Regions from separate parts of the Solidesulfovibrio sp. DCME genome, predicted to be linked through region 2. Evidence: predicted binding sites of a transcription regulator. Region 2 holds the regulator's gene; each other region holds the start of a gene.
The links. Region 2 encodes sigma-54, which starts transcription at its own class of promoters, with help from an activator protein. Its sites were predicted from a motif close to CTGGCACGGNNNNTGCTT; they were not measured.
Positions count from the first base shown of each region.

Region 1: nifJ (pyruvate:ferredoxin (flavodoxin) oxidoreductase) is a predicted target of sigma-54. The motif match lies at 2,902-2,919, and genes of this name have one in related genera.
Region 3: ACP59X_RS19465 (Flp family type IVb pilin) is a predicted target of sigma-54. The motif match lies at 6,181-6,198, and genes of this name have one in related genera.

Region 1 is NZ_CP188261.1:2,742,014-2,751,515, reverse strand. It holds gene ACP59X_RS11930 (PAS domain S-box protein) at 1-1,120, shown strand, start outside; gene ACP59X_RS11925 (sigma-54-dependent transcriptional regulator) at 1,117-2,535, shown strand; gene nifJ (pyruvate:ferredoxin (flavodoxin) oxidoreductase) at 2,987-6,628, shown strand; gene ACP59X_RS11915 (FAD-binding oxidoreductase) at 6,649-8,028, shown strand; gene ACP59X_RS11910 ((Fe-S)-binding protein) at 8,030-9,331, shown strand; gene ACP59X_RS11905 (acetate--CoA ligase family protein) at 9,369-9,502, shown strand, end outside.
Region 2 is NZ_CP188261.1:2,908,366-2,917,867, forward strand. It holds gene ACP59X_RS12785 (PTS sugar transporter subunit IIC) at 1-646, opposite strand, end outside; gene ACP59X_RS12790 (PTS sugar transporter subunit IIB) at 704-1,165, opposite strand; gene ACP59X_RS12795 (PTS sugar transporter subunit IIA) at 1,169-1,606, opposite strand; gene rapZ (RNase adapter RapZ) at 1,799-2,686, opposite strand; gene ACP59X_RS12805 (PTS sugar transporter subunit IIA) at 2,820-3,272, opposite strand; gene hpf (ribosome hibernation-promoting factor, HPF/YfiA family) at 3,273-3,821, opposite strand; gene rpoN (RNA polymerase factor sigma-54) at 3,872-5,308, opposite strand; gene ACP59X_RS12820 (CTP synthase) at 5,482-7,113, opposite strand; gene ACP59X_RS12825 (phosphoribosylformylglycinamidine synthase subunit PurQ) at 7,300-8,109, shown strand; gene tadA (tRNA adenosine(34) deaminase TadA) at 8,243-8,788, shown strand; tRNA gene ACP59X_RS12835 (tRNA-Ser) at 8,851-8,944, shown strand; gene ACP59X_RS12840 (Arm DNA-binding domain-containing protein) at 9,117-9,464, shown strand; gene ltrA (group II intron reverse transcriptase/maturase) at 9,483-9,502, opposite strand, start outside.
Region 3 is NZ_CP188261.1:4,395,409-4,404,910, reverse strand. It holds gene purT (formate-dependent phosphoribosylglycinamide formyltransferase) at 1-444, opposite strand, end outside; gene ACP59X_RS19480 (diguanylate cyclase domain-containing protein) at 770-3,013, shown strand; gene ACP59X_RS19475 (glycosyltransferase family 39 protein) at 3,098-5,098, opposite strand; gene ACP59X_RS19470 (PaaI family thioesterase) at 5,357-5,746, opposite strand; gene ACP59X_RS19465 (Flp family type IVb pilin) at 5,941-6,114, opposite strand; gene ACP59X_RS19460 (Flp family type IVb pilin) at 6,526-6,699, opposite strand; gene ACP59X_RS19455 (Flp family type IVb pilin) at 7,097-7,270, opposite strand; gene ACP59X_RS19450 (hypothetical protein) at 7,472-9,502, opposite strand, start outside.

The DNA of each region.
Region 1 (9,502 bases), 170 kb from region 2:
CGGCACCCTGGCCGGCGGCATCGCCCACGACTTCAACAATATCCTCACCTCCATCATCAATTCCACGGAGCTGGCGCTGATGGACCTGCCCGAAGGCGAGCCCATCACCGACGACATGCGCCGGGTGCTCAAGGCCGGCCAGCGCGGCAGCCGGCTGGTCAAGCAGATCCTGTCGTTTACCCGGCCCTCCCAGGCCGGTTTCGCCCCCATCAACATCGTGGACGCCATCGGCGAGGCGGCCGGCCTGCTCAAGGCCTCCATGCCGCGCAACATCAAGATCGTCCTGGACATACCGGCCCATCCCGTCACCTGCCGGGCCGACCCCACCCAGCTCCACCAGATCGTCATGAACCTGTGCACCAACGCCTTCCAGGCCATGCGCGCCTGCGGCGGCCTGCTCACCCTGGCCCTGGCCGAGGACGACCTGGACGAGACCATGGCCGGCCAGGTCGGGGTGCGGGCCGGCCGCTACGCCCGCATTTCCATTGTCGACACCGGCCCGGGCATCCCGGCCGACATCCTGGACAAGATCTTCGATCCGTTTTTCACCACCAAGCAGAAGGGCGAGGGCACGGGCCTGGGGCTGGCCGTGGTGCGCGGCATCGTCAAGAACCACCGTGGCGCCGTGCGGGTGGCCAGCCTTCCCGGGATGTCCACGGGCTTCGACGTCTTTTTGCCCCTGCTCGGCCAGGCCGAGGCGGCGCCGCCGCCCCAGGACGCCGCCGCCAACCGCGGCCGCGACCGCATCCTGTTCGTGGAGGACGACGAGGACCAGCTTTTGACCATTCCCCGCGTCCTGGCCCAGCTCGGCCACGAGGTCACGGCCTACGGCGGCGCCGCCCCGGCCCTGGCCCGCCTGGCCCTCGATGCCGGCGCCTTCGACGTGTGCATCACCGACTACGACATGCCCGACATAAACGGCCTGGAACTGGCCCGCCGCATCGCCGCCCTGGCCCCCCGGCTCCCGGTCATCCTCGTCTCCGGGCGCCTGGGCGACATCGAGGACCGGGAACTGGCCGGCAACATCAAAAAGATCGTGCTCAAGCCCTACAACCAGGCGATCATCTCCGCGGCCATCCGCGAAGTGCTCGACGCCAAGCCCCAAACCAAGGCCGCATGAAATCCGTCTGCATCATCGACGACGACCCCGAGGTTCGCGACACCATCGAAAGCCTGGCCCGCCGCATGCGCCTGACCAGCGACGCCGCCGGCAACCTGACCGCCGGCCTGGAGCTGCTTTCCCGCGAGAGCTTCGACGTGGTGTTTCTGGACGTGCGCCTGCCCGACGGCAACGGCCTGGCCGCCCTGCCCGAGATCAAGCGCCTGCCCGATGCCCCGGAGGTCATCATCCTGACCGGCATGGGCGACCCGGACGGCGCGGAGCTGGCCATCCAGGAGGGCGTGTGGGACTACCTGGTCAAGCCCTCGCCCATCAAGCAGATGATGCTGACCCTCCAGCGCGCCCTGCGCTACCGCGAGGAGCGGCGCTGCGACAAGGCGCCGGTGTCGCTGTCCCTGGCCGGCTGCGTGACGGCCAGCCCCCGCATGCAGCCCTGCCTGGACCAGGTGGCCCATGCTGCCTGGTCCAGCGCCGCCGTGCTGGTCACGGGCGAGACCGGCACGGGCAAGGAGCTTTTCTCCCGGCTCATCCACGCCAACAGTTCCCGGGCCAAGGCGCCGTTTGTCACCGTGGACTGCGCCTCCTTGACCGAGACCCTGGTCGAGAGCACGCTTTTCGGCCACAAGAAAGGCGCCTTCACCGGGGCCGACGCCGACCGCGTCGGCCTGGTGCAGCTGGCCGACGGCGGCACGCTGTTCCTCGACGAGGTGGGCGAGATGCCCATGTCGCTGCAAAAGACGTTTTTGCGGGTGCTCCACGAAAAGACCTTCCGGCCGGTCGGGGCCGTGGCCGAGGCCAAGAGCGATTTCCGCCTCATTGCCGCCACCAACCGCGACCTGGAAGCCCAGGTGGAAGCCGGCCAGTTTCGGCGCGACCTCTATTTTCGCCTCAAAACCATCGAGCTGCGCCTGCCGCCCCTGCGCGACCGGCCCGAGGACGTAAAACCCCTGACGCTGTCCGTGGTCGACGCCCTGTGTTCGCAGTACGCCTTGCCGCCCAAGGGCTTTGACGCGGAATTTTTGAGCGTGCTCGAGGCCTACGACTGGCCGGGCAACGTGCGCGAGCTGCGAAACGTCCTCGAGCGGGCCTTTCTGGCCGCCGGCCGGGAAAAGACGCTCTACAGCATGCACCTGCCCCGGGACCTGCGCATCAAGGTGGCCAAGTCCAGCCTGGAACGCGGCCAGCAGCTTTCCGAGCGGCCGGCGGCCGCCGGGCCGGAGCGGGTCGAGCTCGCCGGGGCGCCCATTGGCCGGCGCACGCTCAAGGACTACAAGGAAGCCATGGAGCGCCGCTACCTCGAAGGCCTTCTGGCCGAGCACGGCCGCGACGTGGCGGCCATGGTCGACATCTCGGGCCTGTCGCGGTCGCATTTTTACGCGCTGCTGAAAAAGAACAATTTAGCGATTCCCGACTGATCCAGCCGAGGAAGTCCGCACTTCCGGACGCGTTTCGCGTCCCCTTCCCGACGGACTTTGCGTCTTTTTGGACAATCCAAATTTCCGCCTTTTCCCCGTGCCATTATGCCCGGCTTGTGGCATGAGGAGCCAGGAATCCCACTTCCGGCCATTGACGCGGGGCAGGCTGTCTGGTTTTCCGGACACAGCAAGGCTGTCTGAAAAAACGGATTGGGGCGAAATCGCGGAATTGCTTTACGAACCCTTAAATTTCGCGGTATTAGCTCTTCCGTTGACATCCGAAAAATCGGATGCCCTTCCCGTGCCCGGGCCAGGAAAGGGGTCACCTGTTCGTCAACTCATCGAAGTCTTTCTGCCTTTTTACAAGTGGCACGAGGATTGCCTAAAGAGGAAGCGTCGACCCCGGCCTTCCTCTGTTCGGTCGAACGACAACTTTTAAGGAGACGTGAGCATGGCCAAGAAGATGAAAAGCATGGACGGCAATACCGCCACCACGCACATCGCCTACGCGTTAAGCGATACGGCGGCGATCTACCCCATTACCCCCTCGTCCACCATGGGCGAGATCGCGGACGAATGGGCGGCCAAAGGCCTGAAAAACATCTTCGGCCAGACCGTAACCATCCGCGAAATGCAGTCCGAGGCCGGTGCGGCCGGCGCCGTCCACGGGTCGCTCGCCGCAGGCGCCCTGACCACCACCTTCACCGCCTCCCAGGGCCTGCTGCTCATGATCCCCAACATGTTCAAGATCGCCGGCGAACTCCTGCCGGCCGTCTTCCACGTGTCGGCCCGGGCTGTCGCCACCCACGCCCTGTCCATCTTCGGCGACCACTCCGACGTCATGGCCGCCCGCTCCGCCGGTTTCGCCCAGATCGCCTCGGCCTCGGTCCAGGAGTGCATGGACCTGGCCCTGGTCGCCCACCTGTCGGCCATCGAGGGCAGCGTCCCCTTCGTCCACTTCTTCGACGGCTTCCGCACCTCCCACGAGATCCAGAAAATCGAAGTCATCGACTACGAGGACATCAAGGGGCTGGTCAATTTCGAGAAGATCGCCGCCTTCCGGGCCAAGGCCATGAACCCCGAACACCCGGACATGCGCGGCACCGCCCAGAACCCGGACATCTTCTTCCAGGGCCGCGAGCGGGCCAACCCCTACTACCAGGTCCTGCCCGGCATCGTCTCGGCCATGATGGACAAGGTCGGCGCCCTGACCGGCCGGCCCTACAAGCTCTTCGACTACGTGGGCGCCCCCGACGCCGACCGTGTGGTCGTGTCCATGGGCTCCTCCTGCGAAACCGTGGAGGAAGTGGTCAACTACTTAAATGCCAAGGGCGAGAAGGTCGGCCTGGTCAAGGTCCGCCTGTTTAGGCCCTTCGCCCCGGATGCCCTGTTCAAGGTCCTGCCGGCCTCGGCCGAAGTGGTCACCGTGCTCGACCGCACCAAGGAACCCGGCAGCCTCGGCGATCCGCTCTACGAGGACGTCTGCGCGGCCTTCATCGAGCGCGGCGGCGCCATTCCCAAGCTCATGAGCGGCCGCTATGGCCTGGGGTCCAAGGAATTCCGCCCCGGCATGGCCAAGGCCATCTTCGACAACATGGCCGCGGGCAGCCCCAAGCGCCACTTCGTGGTCGGCATCGACGACGACGTCTCCGGCTCCTCCCTGCCCATGGGCGGCCCGCTGCCCACGGTCCCCGAGGGCACCGTGCAGTGCAAGTTCTGGGGCTTCGGCTCCGACGGCACCGTCGGCGCCAACAAGTCGGCGATTAAAATCATCGGCGACAACACCGACCTCTACGCCCAGGGCTACTTCGCCTACGACTCCAAGAAATCCGGCGGCATCACCGTCTCCCACCTGCGCTTCGGCAAAAAGCCCATCCAGTCCACGTACCTGGTCGACGCGGCCGACTACATCGCCTGCCACAAGCCGAGCTACGTGCACACCTACGACATCCTGGAAGGGATCAAGGACGGCGGCACCTTCGTGCTCAACTCGTCCTGGAACACCGCCGAGGAACTCCAAGCCAACCTGCCCGGGCACATGCTGCGCACCATCGCCGCCAAAAAGCTCAAGGTCTACAACATCGACGCCGTGGCCATCGGTGCCAAGACCGGCCTTGGTGCCCGCATCAACATGGTCATGCAGACGGCCTTTTTCAAGCTGGCCGGCGTGCTGCCCATCGAAGAGGCCATCAGCCTGCTCAAGGACTCCATCAGGAAGACCTACGGCAACAAGGGCGAGAAGATCGTCAAGATGAACGTCGACGCCGTGGACCTGGCCATGGAAGGCCTGGTCGAGATCGCGGTCCCGGCCTCCTGGGCCGCCGCCGCCGACGCCCCGGCCGCCACCCCCGACGAGCCCGAATACTTCAACAAGGTCATCCGGCCCATCCTGGCCCAGAAGGGCGACGAACAGCCGGTGTCGGCCTTCGCCGAGAACGGCTCCTTCCCGGCCGCCACCTCGCGCTACGAAAAGCGCGGCGTGGCCATCAACATCCCCCACTGGATCAAGGAAAACTGCATCCAGTGCAACCAGTGCTCCTACGTCTGCCCCCACGCCACCATCCGGCCGTTTTTGGCCGACGAGGCCGAGATGGCCGGCGCGCCGGCCGGCTACGACACCCTGCCGGCCACAGGCAAGGAGCTCAAGGGCCTGGCCTACCGCATGCAGGTCTTCCCCATGGACTGCATGGGCTGCGGCTCCTGCGCCGACGTCTGCCCGGCCAAGCAGAAGGCGCTCGTGATGAAGCCCCTCGAGGAGGAAGTGACGACCCAGGCGGCCAACTACGACTTCGCCATGACGCTTGCCAACAAGGCCTCCCTGGTCAAGCGCGAGAACCTCAAGGGCAGCCAGTTCCACCAGCCCCTGCTCGAGTTCTCGGGCGCCTGCGCCGGTTGCGGCGAGACCCCGTACGTCAAGCTGCTCACCCAGCTTTTCGGCGAACGCATGATGGTGGCCAACGCCACGGGTTGCTCCTCGATTTGGGGCGGCTCGGCGCCGACCTCGCCTTACGCCGTTAACGCCGACGGTTACGGCCCGGCCTGGAACAACTCGCTGTTCGAGGACGCGGCCGAGTTCGGCTTCGGCTACAACATGGCGCTGATGCAGCGCCGCGACAAGCTGGCCGACAAGGTGTCCGAGGCCCTTGGCGGCGCGGTGCCCGACGCACTGCGCGCCGCCCTGTCCGGCTGGCTGGCGAGCAAGGACGACGCGGCCGGCTCGCGCCTCTACGGCGACCAGCTCAAGGCCCTGCTCGACAAGAACGATCCGGCCCAGGCCGCCATTGCCGCCGACGCCGACATCTTCACCAAGAAGTCCGTGTGGATCTTCGGCGGCGACGGCTGGGCCTACGACATCGGTTTCGGCGGCCTCGACCACGTCATCGCCTCGGGCGAGGACGTCAACATCCTGGTCATGGACACCGAGGTCTACTCCAACACCGGCGGCCAGGCCTCCAAGGCCACGCCGCTGGGCGCCATCGCCAAGTTCGCCGCGGCCGGCAAGGTCACGGGCAAGAAGGACCTGGGCCGCATGGCCATGACCTACGGCTACGTCTACGTGGCGAGCGTCGCCATGGGCGCGGACAAGAACCAGACCCTCAAGGCCTTCCTTGAGGCCGAGGCCCACAAGGGCCCGTCCATCGTCATCGCCTACGCCCCCTGCATCAACCAGGGCATCCGCAAGGGCATGGGCAAGTCCATGGAAGAGGCGAAACTCGCCGTGGAAACCGGCTACTGGCCGCTGTACCGGTACAACCCGGACCTCAAGGCCAAGGGCGTAAATCCGCTGACCATCGACTCCAAGGCCCCGGCCGGCGACTTCCAGGGCTTCCTGTCCGGCGAAGTGCGCTACGCCGCCCTGGAGAAGATGCACCCCGACATGTCCAAGCGCTATCGCACGGAAATGGAGGCGGCCTACAAGGAACGCTACAAGGAGCTCGAGTACCTGGCCGCCATGCCGGTCGAAGGTGCCCCCGCCCCGGCCGGCGCGGCCGAGGCCGGCGAAGACCCGGCTTACTGCGCCACGGCCGAAACTGCCGAGCATGCCCGTCCCGGAAACGGCGAGCCCTGTGACGACGGCCGCGCCGGCAAATAAGTAAAAGCGAGAGCAGACACATGGATAACCACCTGTCCCAGAAGTTCGCGGAAATCGTCGGCAAGGAAAACGTCCTGGCCAGCGAGGTGGATCGCCACGCCTATTCCTACGACGCGGCCGTCCTGCCCCCCAAACTCCCGGCCCTGGCCGTGCGTCCCGAGACGCCCGAGGCTCTGGGACGGGTGGTGAAAACCTGCAACGAACTCGGCCTGCCGCTGACCGTGCGCGGCTCCGGCACCAACCTCTCCGGCGGCACCATCCCCTCCCCCGGGGGGGTGGTGGCCCTGACCGGGGCGCTGAGTAAGATCATCGAGATCAACGAAGCCGACATGTACGCCGTGGTGCAAACCGGCGTGATCACGGCCAAGTTCGCGGCCGAGGTGGCCAAGCGCGGCCTTTTTTATCCGCCCGACCCGGGCAGCCAGGCCGTGTCCACCATCGGCGGCAACGTGGCCGAAAACGCCGGCGGGCTGCGCGGCCTCAAGTACGGCGTCACCAAGGACTACGTCATGGGCTTAAGCCTCTACGACGTGGACGGCGAGCTGGTCAAAACCGGGTCGCGCACCGTCAAGTGCGTCACCGGCATGAACCTGCACGGCCTCATGGTCGGCTCCGAAGGCACGCTCGGGGTCTTCAACGAGATCATCCTCAAGCTCGTGCCGCCGCCCAAGGCCAGCAAGGCCATGATGGCCATCTTCGACGACCTGGGCAAAGCCTCGGAGACCGTGGCCGCCATCATCGCCGCCAAGATCGTGCCGGCGACGCTCGAGTACATGGACGATTTCACCATCAAGACCGTCGAGGACTTCGCCCATGCCGGGCTGCCCACCGACGCCAAGGCCCTGCTGCTCATCGAAGTGGACGGCCACCCGGCCCAGGTCGAGGACGAGGCGGCCGAGGTCGAGGCCATCTGCAAGCGCGTGGGCGCCACCCGCATCCAGGTGGCCAAGGACGCGGCCGAGCGCAACAAGGTCTGGGAAGCCCGCCGGGCCGCCCTGTCCGCCCTGGCCCGGGTGCGCCCGACCACGGTGCTGGAAGACGCCACCGTCCCCCGCTCCCGGATCCCGGCCATGGTCGGTGCCCTGGAGAAGATCGCGGCCAAGTACAAGCTCACCATCGGCACCTTCGGCCACGCCGGCGACGGCAACCTGCACCCGACCATCCTCACCGACAAGCGCGACCACGAGGAGTTCAAACGCGTGGAAGAGGCCATCGACGAGATCTTCGACGTGGCCCTGTCCCTTGGCGGCACGCTGTCCGGCGAGCACGGCATCGGCACCGCCAAGTCCAAATACATGGTCAAGGAAGTGGGCGCCGGTTCCCTCCTCTACGCCCGCAAGCTCAAAAAGGCCCTGGATCCCAAGGGTATCCTCAATCCCGGCAAGATCACGGGGGAGTAACATGAGCGAGATGCGCGAACTGGTCGGCCTGCTTAAGCAGATCGACGACCAGCTGGTGGCCTGCATGCGCTGCGGCATGTGCCAGGCCGTGTGTCCCCTCTACGGGGAGACGGGGCTCGAGGGCCACGTGGCCCGGGGCAAGATCGCCCTGCTCGAATGCCTGGCCGACGAGGTCATCAAGGACCCGGCCGGGGTCAAGGAACGCCTGGACGCCTGCCTTTTGTGCGGCTCCTGCCAGGCCAACTGCCCGAGCGGCGTCAAGGCCCTGGACATCTTCCTCAAGGCCCGGGCCTTCCTCACCGGCTATTACGGCCTGCCGCCGGTCAAGCGGGCGATCTTCCGGGGGCTGCTCAAAAACCCGAGGCTGTTCGACTCGGTCATGGCCGTCGCGGCCAAGTTCCAGGGGATCTTCACCCGGCCGGTCAACGACGCCATCGGCTCGTCCTGCGCCCGCGTGTTCTCGAACCTGCTGGAAGGGCGGCATTTCGCGCCACTGGCCGGCACGTCCCTGCACGCCTCGTCGGCCGAGCGCGACACCCCCCGCGGGCCGTCCGGCCTCAAGGTGGCCTTTTTCTACGGCTGCGTGGTGGACAAGATGTTCCCGCGCATCGGCCAGGCCATCCTCAAGGTCTGCGACCACCACGGCGTGGGTGTCTTCATGCCCCACGGCCAGGCCTGCTGCGGCATCCCGGCCCTGTCCTCGGGCGACCGCGACACCTTCGAGACCCTGGTCGCCGCCAACGTCAAGCTCTTTGCCGACCACGACTTCGACGTGCTGGTGACGCCCTGCGCCACCTGCACCTCGACCATCAAGAAGATATGGCCGCTGATGGCCGAAGGGCTGCCCGAGTCCACCCGGTTCAAGATCCGGGAGCTCGCGCCCAAGGTCAAGGACATCAGCGCCTTCCTGGTTCAGGACCTGAAAGTGACCGAAGGGCCCGCCGCCACGGGCGGCGACATCGCGGTCACCTACCACGACCCCTGCCACCTCAAAAAATCCCTGGGCATCTCCGCCGAGCCCAGGGCGCTCATCGCGGCCAACCCGCGCTACCGCCTCGTGGAGATGGACGGCGCGGATTCCTGCTGCGGATCCGGCGGAAGCTTCACCTTGCAGCACTACGACCTGTCCAAGCGCATTGGAAAGCGCAAGCGGGACAACATCGCGGCCACGGGGGCAACCGTTGTGGCCACGAGCTGCCCGGCCTGCATGCTGCAGATAGGGGACATGCTGTCCCAGGCCGGCGACAGGCTGGCCATCCGGCATCCGGTGGAGATCTACGCGGAGACACTGGCCGGCGAGTAAGCCCGGCCGCATCACAACTGGCGAGCGAGGTAGCCGAATGAGTTTTAAAGAGAATATCCAGGCGCTTTTCGCGCCGAAAACCGTAGCCGTCATCGGCGCCTCCGCAGCGCCGGGCAAGGTCGGCCATACGGTGGTGCACAACATGCTGGAGGCCGGGTACGCGGGAACCCT
Region 2 (9,502 bases):
AGCGCAGGGACAACACCCCGCCCAGGCTGCCGAGGATCCACAGCTGGCTCCAACTGGCCCCGGACGAGGACAGGTAGGGCCAGACCTTGGGCAAGACCACGTAATACAGCGCCACCAGGCCAGCCAGGGCCACGCTGAAGGCCATGCCGTTTAAGATGACCATGTCGTAAAAGGCCCGGCGGATCAGCCGGCCCGGTGAAAACGGGGCCTTGGTCCGCTCCCTGGCCGCCGTGTAGCGCGACAGCACGATGTTCTCCACCACCCGCTGCACCCCTTCCAGGGCGGCGAAAAGGCGGCCGAGCAGGGCCGTGGTGGCGGCCACGAACAGCGCCTCGGCCGGGGAGGTCAGCTGGAAGACATGCATCAGGGACAGGCCGGCCAGGGTGGCGGCGGCGGCGTTGGGTGGAATGTGCGTGCCGGCCGGAATGCCGTCGAGCCAGAACAGCTCGTAGAACAGGCACAGCTTGAGGGTCAGGTCAAGGTCGCCGTAGACGGCCGCCCAGGCGAAGCCGATGACCAGCGGCCGCTCCAGCAGGGCGGCGTTGACGAAGAAGCGGAAGGACGAAAACAGGACAAAAAAAAAGCGACGCCAAAAACGTGCAGCAGGATGTCGGCCTGATGGGTCATGCTTCGGTTCTCGCTTCAAGCAAATCGTTGCCGCGCCGCCGGCGCGGGGCCGCCCTTGCCGGGTGGGGCCAAAGACCTACACGGAGCGCAACTGCTGCGGATCGCTCGGTACGCAACGGTAATCGAGCCGCACGCCCCTGTCGCGTAAAAAATCCAGGCAGGACTCGTCTTCCTTGGACAGGGCCACGTGGGGGCAGACCTGCTTCTTGCCCGGGGCGTAATGCAGGTTGCCGAGGTTCAAGTTGCCAAAGCCGAAGCCCTGTTCGTAGGCCGCCCGGGCGTCGCGGCAACTGGCAAAAAGGATCAGGGCGTCCTCGGCCTCCAGGGGGTTTCGGGCCAAAAAGGGCATGAGCTCGGCCACGGGCAGAAATTCGATGCGCACCCCGGCCGGAATGGCCAGGGACATGATCTCCTGGCGCAGGGCATCGGCGGACAGCGCGTCGTTGACGACCAGGATGGCCCGGGCGTTGGTAAACGGCAGCCAGGTCTCGATGATCTGGCCATGCACGAGCCGGTTGTCCACCCGCACGAACGCCATGGCCTAGCCCTCGGCCACCTTTTTGCGCAGCACCTCGCCGGCCACCACGATGCCCTGGCAACCGGCCTGCTTGGCCTCCACGGCCAGGGCCTGCAGGGGCCGCGTGCGCGAGCCCAGGATCTTGATGAGCATGGGCAGGTTGACGCCCGTGAGCACTTCCAGGTGGCCGGTGCCCAAAAGGGACAGGCTCAGGTTGGTGGGGGTGCCGCCGAACATGTCGGTCAAAACGAGCACGCCCGCCCCCTGCTCGGTTTCCTTGATGGCGGCCTTGAGGGTCACAAGGGTCGCGTCCACCGGGTGGGTCATGTCCACGCTGACCGAGCGGCAGCCCTGTTGCGGCCCGAGGATGAATTCCGCCGCCCGCAGCAGCCACGTTCCGTATTCGGTGTGGGTGACCACGACCACGCCCACCGGCGCGCTCGACTGGGTTTGCCCGTTCATGCAGCCTCGCTCGCGGCTTTTATGGCCCAGGGCTGAAGGTGAGGCCGTCACGGCGGCGTCGCGCCAGGCGCCAACCGTCGGCAAGGCCAGCCGGCCCGCGACGCCTACACGGCACCGCCGGCCAGCGGCTTCCAAACACATGCCGCCGGCGAAACCGCTGGCGGCCGTCCGGCAGGGGCGCGGCCCCGCGCGTCAACCGCGCTCGATATGCCGGTGCTCGAGGGAAATACTGTAGCCAGCCTTGGACAAGGTGTCAAAGATCGACTCGGCCACGGCCACGGATCGGTGCCGCCCGCCCGTGCAGCCAAAGGCGATGGTCAGCCGGTAGCGCCCTTCCTTGGCGTACAGGGGCAGGAGGTAGCGCAAAAAATCCGTCAGGCGCGCGAGGAACTCCAGGCCCGGCTCCCGGGCCAGCACGTAGTCCCGCACGGGTGCGTCCTTGCCGGTCTGCTCGCGCAGCTCCTTGTCGAAATAGGGATTGGGCAGGAAGCGCAGGTCGAAGACCATGTCCGCCTCGGACGGCGGGCCGTACTTGAAGCCGAAGCTCATGACATGGACCTTGAGGCTGCCCTGGGACGGGCGGATGGAGGCCCACTTCTCCTGGAGCTTGCGGCGCAGGTCGTGGATGGAGAAATGGGTGGTGTCGAGCACCATGTCGGCGGCGTCGCGAAGCGGAGTCATGCGCTCGCGCTCGGCCAGCACGGCCTGCTCCAGGCCCATGGCGGCGCTTTCCAGGGGATGGGGCCGGCGGGTGGTGGCGTAGCGCCGGATGATCTCCTGGGTGTCGGCCTCGAAAAAGAGGATCTGCAGGGCGACGTCCTTGACCTTGATCTGGGCCAGGGTGATGCCCCAGTCCCGGTCGAGGTCGGCCTGGCGCACGTCCATGCCCAGGGCCAAGCCCTTGTAGCGCTGGCCGCCCTTCTCGTCGAACAGCCCGATGAGCTTGGGCACGAGGCTCACCGGCAGCCCGTCCACGCAGAAAAAGCCGAGGTCCTCGAAGACACGCAGGCCCGTGCTTTTCCCGGAACCCGACAGGCCGGTCAATATGACGATCTTCATGTCCCCGGATGTCGCGTCCATGGCGGCCAAGCCCTCCGGCCGGCGCGGTGTGGCCGGCATCCCAAACGTTCCCGAAAGCGGGAAAACAAGTAACCGCTCCCCGGCCGGCCGGCGTGACGCCGGCGTGACCGGGAAGCGGCGATACGGTTTCGGGTCAGGCCGCGGCGGTCAGCACCCGCCACAAGGCCGCGTCGTCCTCGGCGGCCAGGAAGGCCCGCCGGAACGACTCGTCGGACAAAAGCCTGGAGATGTGGGCCAGGATGCGCAAATGCAGGCCCGCCACGTGCTCCGGGGCCAGGACGAGAAAGAAGATGCGGCAGGGCTTGAAGTCCAGCGCATCGAAGTTCACGCCCTTGAGGCTTCGGCCGACGACGATGACGATTTGCTGGAGGCTCTCCATCTTGCCGTGGGGAATGGCCACGCCGTCGCCGATGCCCGTGGTGCCGAGGCTTTCCCGGTCCAGCAGGACCTGGCGGGCCTTGGCGGCGTCGAAATCCGGCCAATGGCCCGAAAGCGGCGCGACCAGTTCGGCCAGCACGTCGGCCTTGGACTCGGCGGCAAGCTCCCCGATGACGAAATCGGGCTGGAGATAGTCCTCAAGCTTCATTTACGCGCCCGTTCCGGGATCGATGAGGCCGAAGTCGCCGTTGCGCATACGGTAGATGACATTGGGCCGTTCGGTTTCGGAGTTGATGAAGACCAGGAACTCGAGCTTCAGGCTGGTCAGCTGTTCGGCCGCCTCTTCCACGGCCATGGGCTTGGGCTCGTAGGCGTCGGTCTGGACGATGGTCGGCGTGCGGCCGCCCTTGGCGTCTTCGCTGATGCTGATGACCTGGGTCTGCACGGTTTCCGCGGCCTGGCGGCGGCGGTCCTTCTGCTTTTCCCGGAACTTCTTGGCTTGCGCCTCGACCTTGTCCAGGATCATGTCGATGGTGGAGTACATGTCTTCCGAGGCTTCGTGGGCGGAGATGTGCATGTTGTCGGCCAGGAAGATGACGTCGGCCATCTGCCGGGTCTTTTCCACGGCCAGGTTGACTTGCAGCTCCGAGGCGTCGGTGGCGACGGTATATTTGGCGAGCTTGTCGAAGCGTTTGCGGGCATAGTCCCGCAGATGGTCCGACGGTTCGAAATTCTTGAAATTAAAGGTGATGTTCATGGGATCCTCCGGGGCTGCGTGGTATTGGGCCGGTTGCCCGGCCCGAAGCATCAGAAAACTTCCTTGCGTTTGGACGAGGACTCGATGCCCATGGCCGTGCGGTACTTGGCCACCGTGCGGCGGGCGATGTTGATTTGCAGTTCGTCCTTGAGCATGTCGGCGATGGCCTCGTCGCTTATGGGGCGTTTGGCGTTTTCGCCGGAGATGATGCGCTTGATCATGGCCTTGACCGATTCCGAGCCCACGGTGCCGCCGTCGTCGAGGTCAAGGGAGCTGTTGAAGAAGAACTTCAGCTCGAAGATGCCGTGGGGCGTGGCCACGTACTTGTTCGAGGTGATGCGGCTGACCGTGGATTCGTGCATGCTGATGTCGTCGGCCACGTCCTTTAAAATCAGCGGCCGCAGGCGGGTCACGCCGTGCTCGAAAAAATCCCGCTGGAACTTGACGATGCTTTCCAGCACCTTGTACAGCGTGCGCTGGCGCTGGTACAGGCTTTTCATGAGCCACATGGCCGAGCGCATCTTGTCCTGCAGGTAGTCCTTGTCCTTGTCCGCCTTGGAGCCAAGCCCGTCCATGTAGGCCATGTTGACGTTGAGCCGCGGCACGCCGTCCTCGTTTAAGAGGATGACGAAGTCGTCGCCGTATTTGTAGACGAAGGCGTCGGGGCTGACGTAGATGGGGTCGCTGGAGCCGTAGCTGGCCCCGGGCATGGGATTGAGCGTCTGGATAAGCTCAAGATATTCCTTGAGTTTTTCCATAGTCAGGCGAAATTTCTTGGCCAAGGGCTTGTAGCGCTTCTTTTCCAGGTCTTCCAGGTGGTCGCGCACCAGTTCGATGAGGATGGGGTCGTCCCAGCCGTAGACCTCGATTTGCGTCAGCAGGCATTCGCTGGGCGTGCGGGCGGCCACGCCCACCGGGTCGAAGCGCTGGATGCGGTGGAGCACGCCCTCCACTTCCGCGACGCCGGCGCCCGCCATCTGGGCCAGCTCCTCCAGCGAGGCCCGCAGGTAGCCCGAGGAATTGAGGCTGCCGATGATGGTCTCGCCGATCTCCAGTTCCTTGTCCGTGAAATTGGACAGCCGCATCTGCCAGCTCATGTGGCCTTCCAGGGACGGCTTGGAGGCGAGCCTAGCGTCGAAGGACATGCCCTCCTCGGGCAGTTCGGTTTCCCGGGCCAGGGACTGGCGGCTGGTGCTGGCGAAATCGCCGATGTAGTCCTCCCATTCGGCGTTTTTGAGCAGTTCCTTTTCCATGGCCGCGTCGCTGGAATCGCCCGAGGGTCCGAGGTTTTCCTCGGCCATGGTCCGTTCCGGCTGCCGGTCCTCCTCCACGGATTCCTCCAGGAGGGGATTTTCCAGAAGCTCCTGCTGCACGCTTTCCAGGAGCTCCAGCCGGGAAAGCTGCAGGAGCTTGATGGCTTGCTGCAGTTGGGGAGTCATGACCAACTGCTGCGAAAGTTTGAGCTGCTGTCGCAGTTCGAGCGCCATTGCTACCGCCGTGCGTGCTTGTGGTTGAGTTCGTCGCAAACGCGGGGGCCGGCCGAGGCCCGCCCCCGCACAACAAAAAGCATGCCACAATCGAAGGGTTGTGGCAATCCGCCAGATTGTCCGTTGCCGTGGAAACCAATCCGGGCCGAGGCCGTTTCGGGAAAAACCGTCCCCTAGCCTTTGGCCCGTTTGGCCGCCGCCACGAATTCACGGAAAAGCGGGTGCGGGCGCATGGGGCTGCTCTTGAATTCCGGGTGGAACTGGCAGCCCAGAAACCAGGGGTGGCCGGGCAGTTCGACCATTTCCACCAGTTCGCCGTCGGGCGACAGGCCGCTTAAGACCATGTCCGCCGCCTCGAAACGCTCGGCATAGGCCTTGTTGAACTCGTAGCGGTGGCGGTGGCGCTCGGAGATCTCGCCGGCGCCGTAGGCCCGGGCCGCCTGGGTCTCGGGTTTGACCATGCAGGGGTAGGCCCCCAGGCGCATGGTGCCGCCCTTGTCGCAGGTCGGGTCGCGGCGTTCGAGCTTCTGGGTGCGGAAGTCGAACCACTCGCGCATGAGGTAGATGACCGGATGGGGCGTGGTCAGGTCGAATTCCTCGGAATTGGCGCCGGTAAGCCCCAGGACGTTGCGGGCGTACTCGATGACGGCGCACTGCATGCCCAGGCAAATGCCGAAGAAGGGAATGCCGCCGGTGCGGGCGTATTCGATGGCCGCGATCTTGCCTTCCACCCCGCGCGAGCCGAAACCGCCCGGCACCAGGATGCCGTCGATGCCGGCAAAGGTGGCGGCGGCGCACTCCCGCGTGACCTCCTCGGAATTGACGTAGACGAAGCGGATGGCCACGCCGCAGATGCCGCCGGCGTGGACCAGGGCCTCGTGCAGGCTCTTGTAGGCCTCCTTGAGGTCCACGTACTTGCCGACGATGGCGATGGACACCGTGCCGGCCGGGTGCTCCAGGCGATGGAGCATGGCGCGCCAGGCCTCGAGGTCGGCGTTTTTCGCCGGCAGGCGCAACAAGATGGCGATTTTCTGGTCCACGCCCTCGTTGTAGAGCTTCAGCGGCACCTCGTAGATGTTGCCCACATCCACGGCCGTGAACACGGCGTCGGCGTCGACGTCGCAAAAAAGCGCGATCTTTTCCTTGAGGTCCCGCGTGAGCTCGATCTCGCTGCGGCAGATGATGATGTCGGGCTGGATGCCGATGGAGCGCAATTCCTTGACGCTGTGCTGGGTGGGCTTGGTTTTGACCTCGCCGGCCACGCGCAGGTAGGGCACGAGCGTGAGGTGGATGTAGAGGACGTTTTCCTTGCCGAGGTCCATGCGCAACTGGCGGATGGCCTCCAGGAACGGCTGGCCCTCGATGTCGCCCACCGTGCCGCCGATCTCGATGATGGCCACGTCCTCGTCGCCGGCCACGCCCAGAATCGCCCGCTTGATCTCGTCGGTGATGTGCGGGATCACCTGCACCGTGCCGCCGAGGTAGTCGCCCCGGCGCTCCTTCTGGATGACGCTGAAATAAACCCGGCCCGAGGTGTAGTTGTTGTTCTGGCTCATGGGCACGCCGAGGAAGCGCTCGTAGTGCCCGAGGTCCAGGTCGGTTTCGGCCCCGTCGTCGGTGACGTAGACCTCGCCGTGCTGAAAGGGGTTCATGGTGCCGGGGTCGACGTTGATGTAGGGGTCGAGTTTCTGGATGGTGACCTTGAGTCCCCGGGCCTGGAGCAAGGCACCGATGGACGCGGCGGCCAGCCCTTTGCCCAGGGAGGACAGCACGCCTCCCGTGACGAAAATATACTTGGTCTTCATGATGCCGCCGTCCTTGCGAAAAAAAAGGTTCATGCCGCGCCGGCGGCCCCGGCGGCCACCGCTTGCGCGTGTCGGAGGCCCGTGGCGCGCCTTGGTTGACGCGGCCCGGGCGGCCCCTTATGTTCAGCCGCGCAAACTATGCCTTCGGGCGCAATTTTTCAAGGAACCCCCGGGAGGATTTCCCCTATGGCCCAGGTGCGCACCCTCGTGATCACCGGTTACGGCACCAACTGCGAAGTGGAATCGGCCCACGCCGCCAGGCAAGCCGGCTCGGACGTCACGGACATCGTTTATTTTTCCGATATCGTGGCCGGCCGGTCGCGCATCGACGCCTACAACTTTCTCATCTTCCCGGGCGGCTTCCTCGACGGCGACGACCTGGGCGCCGGGCAGGCCGCGGCCATACGCTGGAAGCACGCGGCCACCGAAGCCGGCGAGGCCCTGCTCGACCAGCTCAAGGCCTTTTTCCAGGCCGGGGGCCTCATCCTCGGTATCTGCAACGGCTTCCAGCTCCTGGTCAAGCTCGGGCTGTTGCCGGCCCTGGGCGGCGACTATTTCGCGCGCCAGGTGACCCTTTCCAACAACGACTCGGCCCGGTTCGAGGACCGCTGGGTGACGCTCGCCGCCAATCCGGCCAGCCCCTGCGTGTTTACCAAGGGGGTGACCCGCCTGGACCTGCCCGTGCGCCACGGCGAAGGCAAACTGGTGCCGGCCACGCCCCAGGTCCTGGAGGAAATCGTGCGCACCGGCGCCATGGCCCTGACCTACGCCGACCCGGCCTCGGGCACGGCCACCATGGACTACCCGGCCAATCCCAACGGCTCGCCCCACGCCATCGCCGGCCTGACCGACCCCACCGGCCGCATCCTTGGGCTCATGCCCCACCCCGAGGCCTTCAACCACCCGACCAACCACCCAGGCTACACCCGTGGCCAGCGCCCCAGCCTCGGCACGGTGCTGTTCGACAACGCCGTGGCCTATTTGCGGGCGAATTAAAGCGGGAAAGAAAAGAAGAACAATAAAGATGCCTCCGGCGGCCAGGAGGGGCACTGCCCCTCCTGGACCTCCCGAAAGGGGGGAAGCGGAGCGAGGCGCGCACACCGCCGTTACCCGGACGCGAGCAGAAATCATGGCCCTTTTGCCGGCAAGGCGCTTCGTGGCGGGCGAGACGGCGCTGCCCCCCCCGCCGCCGGGGTTCGCCGGCTTCGAAGACGTCATGGAACTCGCCCTGATACAGGCCCGCGAGGCGGCGCAGGCCGGGGAGGCGCCGGTTGGCGCCGTGGTGCTGGCGCCGTCGGGCGAGGTGCTCGGCGCGGCGGGCAACGCCCCCATCACCCTGGCCGATCCCACGGCCCACGCCGAAATACTCGCCCTGCGCCAGGCGGCCCGGGCCGTCGGCAACTACCGCCTGCCCGGCGCGATCCTGGCCGTGACCCTGGAACCATGCCTGATGTGCCTGGGGGCGATGATCCACGCCCGGGTGGGGCTTCTCGTCTACGGTGCGGCCGACCCGCGCACCGGGGCGATTGCCTCTCAGCTGTCCGGGCCGGATCTGCCGTTTTTCAACCACCGCTTCGACGTGCTCTCCGGCGTGTCGGAACCGGCCTGCGGCAGCCTGTTGCGGGATTTTTTCCGGGCCAGGCGCCAGGCGGCGGTGGGCGGGCCCGGCAAATAAGCGCTTGCCAAAAGCCCGTTGTTGGTCTATGCTTCCAAATTCCTGACGGTTCTTTCTTGTGCGGAGAGGTACCGAAGTGGTCGTAACGGGCCCGACTCGAAATCGGGTTGTCGGTGAGTAACCGGCACGTGGGTTCGAATCCCACCCTCTCCGCCAATTCATCATCCAGCCAAGTCCGATAAAGTCCGAAAGTCCAGCAAAATCAACGCTAAATCGGCTAGAGATAGTCCGATAGCGTTCGACTACGTCGTTTGACATCCGGACAACTGACCGGATAACTTACCGGACAACACGCCCGTTCCTCGCTTTTCCGCAAGGAGGTTGTCCGGTGGCACTTACCAACATAGCGATTTCAAACGCTAAACCTGGGAAGTCTGTTGTCCGGTTGAAAGATGAAAGGGGCTTGTACCTGGAAATCTCTCCGAACGGCGGCAAATGGTGGAGGCTACGCTACTGGATCGGGGGCAAGGAGAATCGCATTTCCCTTGGCGTCTACCCCGACGTGTCCCTCAAGGAAGCACGGGAACGCCGCGACGCCGCCCGTAAGCTCATCGCCAACGGCATTGACCCCAGCGACGCCAGGAAAGCGGAAAAGGCTGAGGTCCAAGCCGACGGTCGGGTAGACGAGGGAAGTTTCCTTCCCCCGCCCCCCACAGATCCGGACGTGCCCCTTTAAGGCATCCGGCTCCTCTGTTCATGGTCTTGCTACACGAT
Region 3 (9,502 bases), 1.5 Mb from region 2:
CGCGGCGTCGCAGGCGGCCAGGAATTCCTCTTTGGTGTCGGCGAAGCGGTAGGGCGAGGTGGCCAGGCCCAGTTCCTCGGCGGCCAGGCGGCGGATGCCCTCGCGGTCCATGGTGAGCCTGGCGGCCCGGGCCGTGGGCACCACGGTGTAGCCTTCCTTTTCCAGGGCCAGCAGTTCCTCGGTGGCGATGGCCTCGATCTCCGGCACGATGTAATCCGGCTTTTCGGCTTCGATGATGCGGCGAAGGGCGGCGGCGTCGAGCATGCTGACCACGTGGGAGCGGTGGGCGACCTGCATGGCCGGCGCGTTGGGGTAACGGTCCACGGCCACGACCTCGACGCCCAGGCGCTGGGCCTCGATGGCCACTTCCTTGCCGAGTTCGCCGCAGCCCAGCAGCAGCAGTTTGGTCGCGGAAACGGTCAGCGGCGTGCCGATGGTGGTCATGGAAGCCTCCTGGGTGCGGGTGAGGGAAGGAAACCTACAAGGACACGGCCCCAAGGACAAGCCTTTTGGCGCCGGGCCACGGGGCCGCGCCGCGGTCGGCGAGGGCCGTGGCTTCGGGGCGATTCGGGCGTGAAGGCCTTGTGGCGCCGTGGGCTGGCCGTGCATCGCGCGGTATTTGCCAAAAGCACGACATGTGGTTAACACTCGATATGGGCAGATAGAGGGTATTCCCGCGTCAAACAGACGCAAATTACCTGTCTTGCCGACCAGAAAACCCGCCTGGCGGCTTCGTTGTGCAACCGTGTTTCCTGCATGGGAAAGTCGTATGCCTACCCCGCCTCCGTTGGCCAGAATCGCCCTTGCGCGCATTGCCTTGCGATTGTGCATCGTGGCCTTTCTCGTCACCGGCATCGGCTTCTGGTACGCCTACGCGGCCTATCGGGATGCCTCGCTTGCAAATATGGAGCGCAACATCAGCCTGCGCCTGGAACGGGAAAACCAGCTGTTCCGCCTGGCCGAGGACAACCTGCTGCTGTTGCGCGACCGCTACGTCAAGGCCCTGGCCGCCCCCCCGCCGAGTGACCTGGACGCACGGTTCGCCGCGCGCTTCGAGCGCAAGCCCGACGGCACCATCCGCCACCTCCTCCCCGGGCACGACACGCACCTGCTGGCCGGCGGCTATGTGTCGCGCAACGTGCCCGTCACTGCGGCGGTCAAGCACAGGCTCCTGGTACAACAGGACATGGCCACGCAGTATGGCCTGGCCTGGGAGCCGCGCTTCGTCAACACGTACATTGCCTCCCTCGACGGCGTGTTCGCCACGTTTTTGCCCGATACCGACTGGGCTGCGGTCGCGCCGCCGGAAATCGAAAAGGTGATTCGCGACTACCCCTGGGTTCGCGTGGCCACGCCCGAGGCCGACCCGAAGCGCCGGCCCGCCTGGACGGCGGTCTACCTGGACGAAGTGGCCAAAAAGGCCGGGGCCGCCGAATACTATTACATCACCTGCACCGTCCCCATCGACGAGGGGGGCCGTTTCGCCCACTACGCCGGCCTGGACCTCAGCCTGCACGACATCATCGCCCACAACGAGGACGCCGTCGTCCCGGGGGCCTGGAACCTGATTTTTACCAGCAAGGGGCAGCTTATCGCCCACCCCGGCCTCACCGAGGCCATCCTGGCCCACGACGGGGATTTTCAATTGCTGCGGGACGGCGACGACACCCTGCGGCGGATCTGGCGGCTGGTCGGCGGGTTGCCGGCCGGCTCGGCCGTGATTTACGACCAGGCCGGCGGCCAATACCTGGGCTACGGCTTTTTGCCGCATACGGGCTGGTATTTCGTCACGGTGCTGCCCGAAAAGGCCGTCACCGGCGTGGCCTGGCAGGTAGCCCAGGTGCTGCTGGCCTTGGGCGGCTGCTCGCTTGGGCTGGAGTTGGCGCTGTTTCGGATGGTGTTGCGCCGGCAGGTGGAAAAGCCCCTGGGCACGCTGGTTGCGGCCAGCGGCCGGCTGGCCGGCGGCGACTGGAGCGCGCGCCTGCCCCCACAACGCAGCCTGGAACTGGACAAGGTTGCCCAGGCCTTCAACGCCATGGCCGAGGCGCTTTCCCTGCGCGACGGCATCATCCGCAACCATGCCAGCGAGCAGGAAGCCCTGGTGGAGGAACGCACCGCCGAATTGCGGGCGGTTTTCGATTCCGGCCCGGTGCCCATGCTGCGCATCCTGGGCGAGCGCATCGCGGACGCCAACAAGGCCAGCGAACAGATGTTTGGCCACGGCCTGGGCGAGTTGACCTCCCTGTCCCTGGCCGACCTGCTGCCGCGGGCACCCGGCACCGGGCAGCCCGATGCGGCCCTGCTCGAAACGCTGCGCCTCGACGGCGTGCGCCGCCTGGAGACACCCATGCGCCGGGCCGACGGTTCGACGTTTTGGGGGCTCGTCTCCACGGCCCATGTGGACCGGCACCGCCCTGGGCTGGGCTACGTCCTTTTGTGCGAGGACATCTCCGACCGCCTGGCCAAGGAGGAGGAGAGCTTTCACAAGGCCACCCACGATGCCCTGACCGGCCTGCCCAACCGGCTGCTCCTGGAAGATCACCTGGCCCAGGCCTTGGCCAGTGCGGCCCGGAATCAATCCCTGGTCGGGCTGCTTTTCATCGACCTGGACCGGTTCAAGGCCGTCAACGACCGCAAGGGCCACGAGGCCGGTGACGCCGTGCTGCGGGAATGCGCCCGGCGGCTGCGTGCCTGCCTGCGGGTCAGCGACGTGGTGGCCCGGTGGGGCGGGGACGAGTTCGTGGTGTTGCTTGTCGCGTTGCAGGAGCGCAACCAGGCCATGGAAGCGGCTTCCCGGGTCATCCGGGCCCTGCGCGAGGCATTCGTCTGGGACGATGGCGAAGCCTCCATCGGGGCCAGTGTCGGCATCGCCATCGCCCCGGCCCATGGCGGCACGCCCGAGGGCCTCATCCGCAGCGCCGACATGGCCATGTACCGGGCCAAGATGGCCGGCGGCGGGCGTTGGGTGGTCAGCGACGGCTGGCGGGAGGACGTGCGGGGCGGTTGCGACTGAGGTGGGCCGGCCGGCGAAGCAAACACTGTGGCGCCGCCGCGTCGGGGACGGGGCGGCCGGCCGCCGGGACTGGCCGGGGCGGCGTCAGGGCGCGGCCGGGGCCGTGTCCAGGGCCTGGGCCTCGGCGTGGACCTGGAAGTCCTTGAGGCGCAGGCTCTCCAGGTTGCCGCCCGGGTACATGGGCCGGCGCGAGGCGCACACAAGGACGAAGCGCAGGCGAAAAAGCCGGTAGGGCGTTTGGCGCTCCACCGCGAAGCTGGCATCGCCTTCGCCGAGCGGTTTGTCGAGCCCGAAACCCTCACGCCAGGGCTCGTCGTCGAAGGCGTAGTCCACGGACAGGCGGTTGCCCGGGGCGGTGACGGAAAATCCCAGGTACACGGTCAGGCGCTGGGGCACGGGCGCGGTGTTGGCAAAGGCGAAGGTCGCCTGGCCGGGGGTGTCGTTTTGGGTGGCGATGAGCCCCCCACCCCAGAGCGGCAGGCTGGCGACGTTTTCCAGGGACTGGGCCGCGACGTAGGGCTCGGGCGGATAGAAGCGCACCAGCCGCTTGGCCGGCAGCGGCCCCAGGGGCAGCACCGGCCGGCGGGGCAAATCGAAGTAATAGACCCGGGTGCCGAGCACCTCGGCCACGGCCGAGGCTTCGCCCATGTGGGCCAAAAACGTGGCCTCGTCGGTGGCGAGATGGCCGTAGCCCCCGGCGGCGACGAAAAAAAGCCCGACCTTGGCGTCCCCGGCCTCGAGGCGCGGCCGGGCCAGGCGCCCGCCGTCCGGGTCGGTTTGGGCGGCGTACCAGTTGACGGCGTTGGCCAGGCCCTGGTCCGAAAACACCACGCAGTCATGGGGATCCATGGTCCGGGTGAGCAGTTGGGCCAGGGATTTGTACGGCCCGGTGTGGCTGCCCACGGCATAGAAGCGTTCGTGGAGGAACAGCGGATAGGGCGCGGCCAGGGCCAGGCACAGCAGGCCCGCCACCAGGGGCCGGGGGCAGCCGGCCGAAAGGAGCACGGGCAGGCCGTTGCCGGCCAGGATCAGCGCGGCCGGCAGCAGCACCGTCAGATGCCAGGGATTGAAATAGGTGGTGAAGCGCGCGGCCAGCAACGCGGCCATGGGCAGCAGGGCGAAGCCGGCCAGCAGCAGGCTGGTTTCCTTGCTTTGCCGCCACAGCCGGACCGCGCCGACGACGGTCAGGGCCGTGACGGTCAGCCGGGCCACGAGGTTGGGCAGGTACCAGAACGTTTCGCCCAGGCGCGTCGAGGTCATGGCCGCCATGGCGGCCAGGGTCTTGCGGGCGCCGGAGGCGTCCACATTGGCCCCGAGCGCGCCGAAAAGAAATGGCAGGCTGGCCCCGGCGGCCAGGGCGGCGCCCAGGGAAAAGAGAACCAGCCGCCACAGGTTGGCCCGGCTGCGCGTCGTCGCCGCCAGGCACAGCAGCATGGCCCCCTCGGCGCCGATGACCAGCAGGGCCGTGAAATGGAGCAGGGCCAGGGCCAGGTTGGCCGCCCACAGGCAGGCCATGGCCCGCCAGGTGCCGCCCCGCAGCAGGCTGGCGAAGGCCCACAGGGAGACGAGCGACAGGTCGAAGACCAGTGTATAGGGCCGCACCTGGCGGGAGAGCAGCAACAGCAGCGGGTTGACCGCGGCGAGCACGGCCGCGAACAGGCCGGCTTCCCGGGACAGGATCGCGGTGCCGGCCAGGTAGAGCAAGGGAATGGCGGCGATGCCGGCCAGGGCGGCCGGCAGGCGCAAGGCCCAGTCGGCCTGGCTTGCGGCCATGACGGCCTTGATAAGGAAATAGAAAAGCGGCGGATGGATGTCCTGGCCAAGCGCCCGTTCCACGATGGTGGCCAGGGGCAGCCGGGCGGTCATGGGTACGAGCACCTCGTCCCACCACATGGAGGGCAGGCCCAGATCGGTCAGCCGCAGCCAGGCGGCAATGGCCGTGATGCAACACAGGGCCAGCAGGTCGCCGGGGCGGATGTTGCGCCCGCATGGGGGACCCCAGGCGGATGGGGCGGCGGCAGCGGGCCGGGCGTCATCGCCGCAAGGCGGGGGGGGCGCGGGAGGGTCGCGGCGAAAAACGTTCATGGCTGGCGCTTAGGCGCGGCTAGCGGTCGGCGCGGGAGCGGGTCGCCGTACGCGCGGCTCCCGCGCATCATGATCATGGTTGGTTTTCCTGGCGGCGCTGTTGGGCCATGACGGCCACCGGCCGCCCTGTCGCCGTCGCCCGGCGGTGCCCAGGCCGGCAACAGCCGCCACGATGCGACTTTTCAGTCGAAAAGTCCACGGAACTCCGTCGCCTGGGCCATGACGCTACGGTGTCATAGCCCCCTCGCCCCCGGCCGGCTACAGGTCGAGCACGTGCTGTTGCAGCACGAAGCAGGTGAAGGAGCCGGTGAAGACGGCCTTATCGCCCCGGCGCACCGTGACGGACACGCGGCGTTTCTTGCCGGCGTCTTCGTCCTGGACCGCTTCGGCTTCCAGGGTTTCGCCCACGGCCGTGGGCGCGGTGAAGCGGACTTCGGCCGCGCCGAGGACCACCAGTGGGTCGTTGACGGCCAGCATGGCGGCATAGTCGGCCAGGCCGAAGACGAATCCGCCGTGGACGAGGCCACGGTCGTCTACGGCCATGGCCGGGCCGAGGGTCAGGCGCACCACGGCGCGCCCCGGGGCGAGGGCAACGGGGGTGCCGCACAGGGACGGGGCGATGCGGGGGTGGGTGTTGGGCTCCTGCATGGGCGGACTCCTTTGGCCGAGCATGCCAAAAGGCGTTTACCGGGGCAAGGCGGCGGCCGGGAGCGGCGAGGCAACCAACGGCGAGGCGGCCACTGGCGAGGCGGCCACTGGCGAGGCGGCCAAAGGCGAGGGACGCCCCCGTTTCCGGAGGCGGCCCAGGCATGGTGCGCGAAATTCGCGGGATCGCGGCGGCCTTAGCTGCCGGTGCCGATCTGGCCGGCGAGGTTCGTGAAAAGAGTGCTCAGGTTCGAGCCCAGGGTGGTGACGGCGCCGATGATGACGGCGGCGATCAGTGCGGCCATGAGCCCGTATTCCACCGCGGTGGCCCCTTCCTCGTCCCGAATGAAGTTGGTGATGGTGCGCAGCATGGTCTTTCTCCCCTTGGAAATATGTGGATGGTCGTTACGCCCGTTGTCCGTTCCTGACCAGAGAGATAGCAGGGGGCGTGCCATGTCGTGCTGGCAGTGTAATATCTTGAAATAAATTGATGTATGTTCCTTTTGTCGCGGGGCGCTCGACGAATCGTGGAATCGGGGCGCGGTGTTCCCGTATTCATGGAACCCGTGCCGCCGGCCAGGGGCTGCGCCGGTCAATACGACGCCGTGGCGGTGGAGCCGGCGGCCGCACCGGGCAATGCGACGCCATGGCAGCCTGGCCGGCGGCCGTGCCGGGCAATGCGACGCCGTGGCCGCCCGGAGCAACGGCCAGAAGCGAGGGCCGCCCCCGTTTCCGGAGGCGGCCCAGGCATGGTGCGCGAAATTCGCGGGATCGCGGCGGCCTTAGCTGCCGGTGCCGATCTGGCCGGCGAGGTTCGTGAAAAGAGTGCTCAGGTTCGAACCCAGGGTGGTGACGGCGCCGATGATGACGGCGGCGATGAGCGCGGCCATGAGCCCGTATTCCACCGCGGTGGCCCCTTCCTCGTCACGAACGAAATTGGTGATGGTGCGCAGCATGGTCTTTCTCCCCTTGGAAATATGTGGATGGTCGTTACGTCCGTTGTCCGTTCCTGACCTGGGAGATAGCAGGTGGCGTGCCAAGGCATGTGTTCAGATTAACACGCTGAAATAAAAAGATATATATCCGGAGAAGAACGAAGCGTTCGCCAAATCGTGGAACAGGGGGGCGGCGTTCCTGGTTTTATGGAACCCTGCGTCCGGGCAGCCGGGCGAGCCGGTCGCAGAGGCCCACGAATCCCAGGGCAAGGCGCGCTTGCGAGGCCAGCCGCTGCCGTGACGCTTCGGGCGGCAGGCTGCGCCGTGACGCTTCGGGCAACGGCCAAAAGCGAGAGCCGCCCCCGTTTCCGGAGACGGCCCAGGCATGTTGCGCAAAATTCGCGGGATCGCCTCGGCCTTAGCTGCCGGTGCCGATCTGGCCGGCGAGGTTCGTGAAAAGGGTGCTCAGGTTCGAACCCAGGGTGGTGACGGCGCCGATGATGACGGCGGCGATGAGCGCGGCCATGAGTCCGTATTCCACCGCGGTGGCCCCTTCCTCGTCACGAACGAAATTGGTGATGGTGCGCAGCATGGTCTTTCTCCCCTTGGAAATATGTTGCTGGTCGTTGTGTCCGTTGTCCGGTCTTGACAAGGGAGAAAGCAGGCGGCGTGCCAAGGCGTGTTGTCGGCGCAATTCATTGAAATTGAAAGGGATGTTTTTTATGGACCGGGGGTCGCTCGACGAATCGTGGAACCGGGGCGCGGCGTTCCCGCCTTCGTGGAACCGCCTGCTTCAGGGCAACGGGGTAAGCCCGGCGCCCAGAAGGCCGAAGCGCTTGGCCGTGTCGCCGGCCGGGGCCAGGACCCGCAGGTCGAAGGCGGATTCCCCCGGCGGCAGGGTCAGTTCCAGGGAAATGGGCGTGGTCGCCCCCTGGGAAGCGATTTCCCGGGCAAGCCCCGGCCCGGTGAGAGCCAGTCGCACCGGGGACAGGGCGATGAGGGTCGCGAACAGCCGCGCCCCGACCGGGGCGGCCGTGCCGTTGACCAGCCGCAGTTGCCCGGCCTGGCCGGCCCAGGCGATGTCGCCGGTGATGGCCCGCTCGGGCGGGGTAAATCCCTGGCCGAAGCGCAGCAACACCGGGGACGGCGCGAAGGGGGTAATGGCCCGGGCCGGGACCAGGGCCAGGGAGTCGAAGGCGATGGGCTCGGCGGCGCCGCTGTCCAGAGTCGTTTCGGCCAGCCCCCGCCGGCCCACGGTATTGGCCGGGACCAGCCGCCACTGCTCCCCTTGTTGGTAGATCGCGTCGCAAAACCGGTTGCCGGCCTCGGCCACGATGGCCACCGAGGCGGCAAAAAGGGTCGGCGCATCCGGCGCCGGGGCGTAGGGGTCGGCGTTTGGCGGGCCAAGGCGCGTGACGCGGGCGAGCGCCAGGGCCGTGGCCGGGTCGGTCGGCCCGGACAGGCGGCGCAGGGCGAAGACCGGCCTGTCCCCGGGCAGGGCGGCGGGGGCGGTCGGGGCGACGGACAGCCGCTTGCCGGCAAAGTGGCCGAACCAGTCCTCCCAATAGCCTTCCCGGGTCTTTTCCTCGTTTACGGCCGTAAACAGGTCCGGGGCGACGAGGAGCGCGCCGTCCGGCACGGCGGCGAAGGCCGGGCTGGCCACGGCCAGGGCGGCCTCGCGCCAGCGGGCGCCGGCGGCCACCTTGCTGGCCCCGACCGAGGCGTTGACCGAGGCCGTCACCAGGCCGAGGCCCGCGACCAGCACGGCCGCCACCCCGGCCGCCAGCCGCCTGGCCCCCGGACGGCCGGTCAGCCGGGCCGCGCCCCACAGGCACAACCCGGCCAAACCCACGGCCACGGCATAGCCGGAAAAACTCGAGGTCACGTACCAGGCGACCCCCGAGGCCGCCGGCCCCTGGTACTTGGGCGACAGGGCGATGAGCAGGTTGGGGCAGACCACGGCGTACAGCGCCATGCACGCGGGCAAAAGCCGCCAGCGCATCGGCTCCAGGGATTCGCGGGCCAGCACCCGGTAGGTCAGCCCCCCGGCGAGCAAGGCCAGGGCGAGCCAGGCCGGGGACAGGCGCGGCCACTGGCCGTCAAGGGCCGCGAGGTACTGGCCCAGGTCCAGCACCAGATGGGTGGTGATCACGGGGAAGCGGTTGATGCTGTTGCAGTTTAAGGGAAACGAGCCCAGGGGCAGGGCGGAAAAGCTGTAGGCGGCCACGGTTTGCGCCAGGCGCAGCGGGCTCGACAGGTCCAGGGCGTTGCCGGCGTACTGGGTCGGGTGCAGGGCGCGGTAGGCCAGGCTCAGGGCGAGAAAGGCGCCGAAGCCGACCGAGGCGGCGGCCATGGTGGCCAGGCGCCGGCGGGGGGTGCCCCGCCGGGAAAGCCAGACGATGCCCCACAGCAGGGGCGCGTAGGCGAGAAAGGCCTCGAAATGGCAGCAGGCGGCAAAGGCGAGCAGGTTGGCGCCGATAAGGAAGCCGCGCCCGCCGCCCCGGCCGTGGCGCCACAGGCAGGCGCCGGCGAGGCTCATGCAGATAAGCCCGGAGTGGAAGACCAGCGGATAGGCGGTCAGGATGTTGTGGTGCCAGTTGTCCTGGTAGAAGGCCAGGGCAAAAAGGCCGGCCAGGCAGCCGAGCCAGGGCTTTCCGGCGATGCGGCCGGCCACGGCGCAAAAGGTGGCCAGGCCGGCCAGGAAGGCGCCCAGGGACAGGGCCTTGCGCAGGGGCGGGCTGTCCAGGAAATAGGGCAGGGCGGTCAGCCCCACGTGCAGGTAGTGGTGAAAGCGCCCCGACCCGGTGGCCAGTTGGGTGGTCAG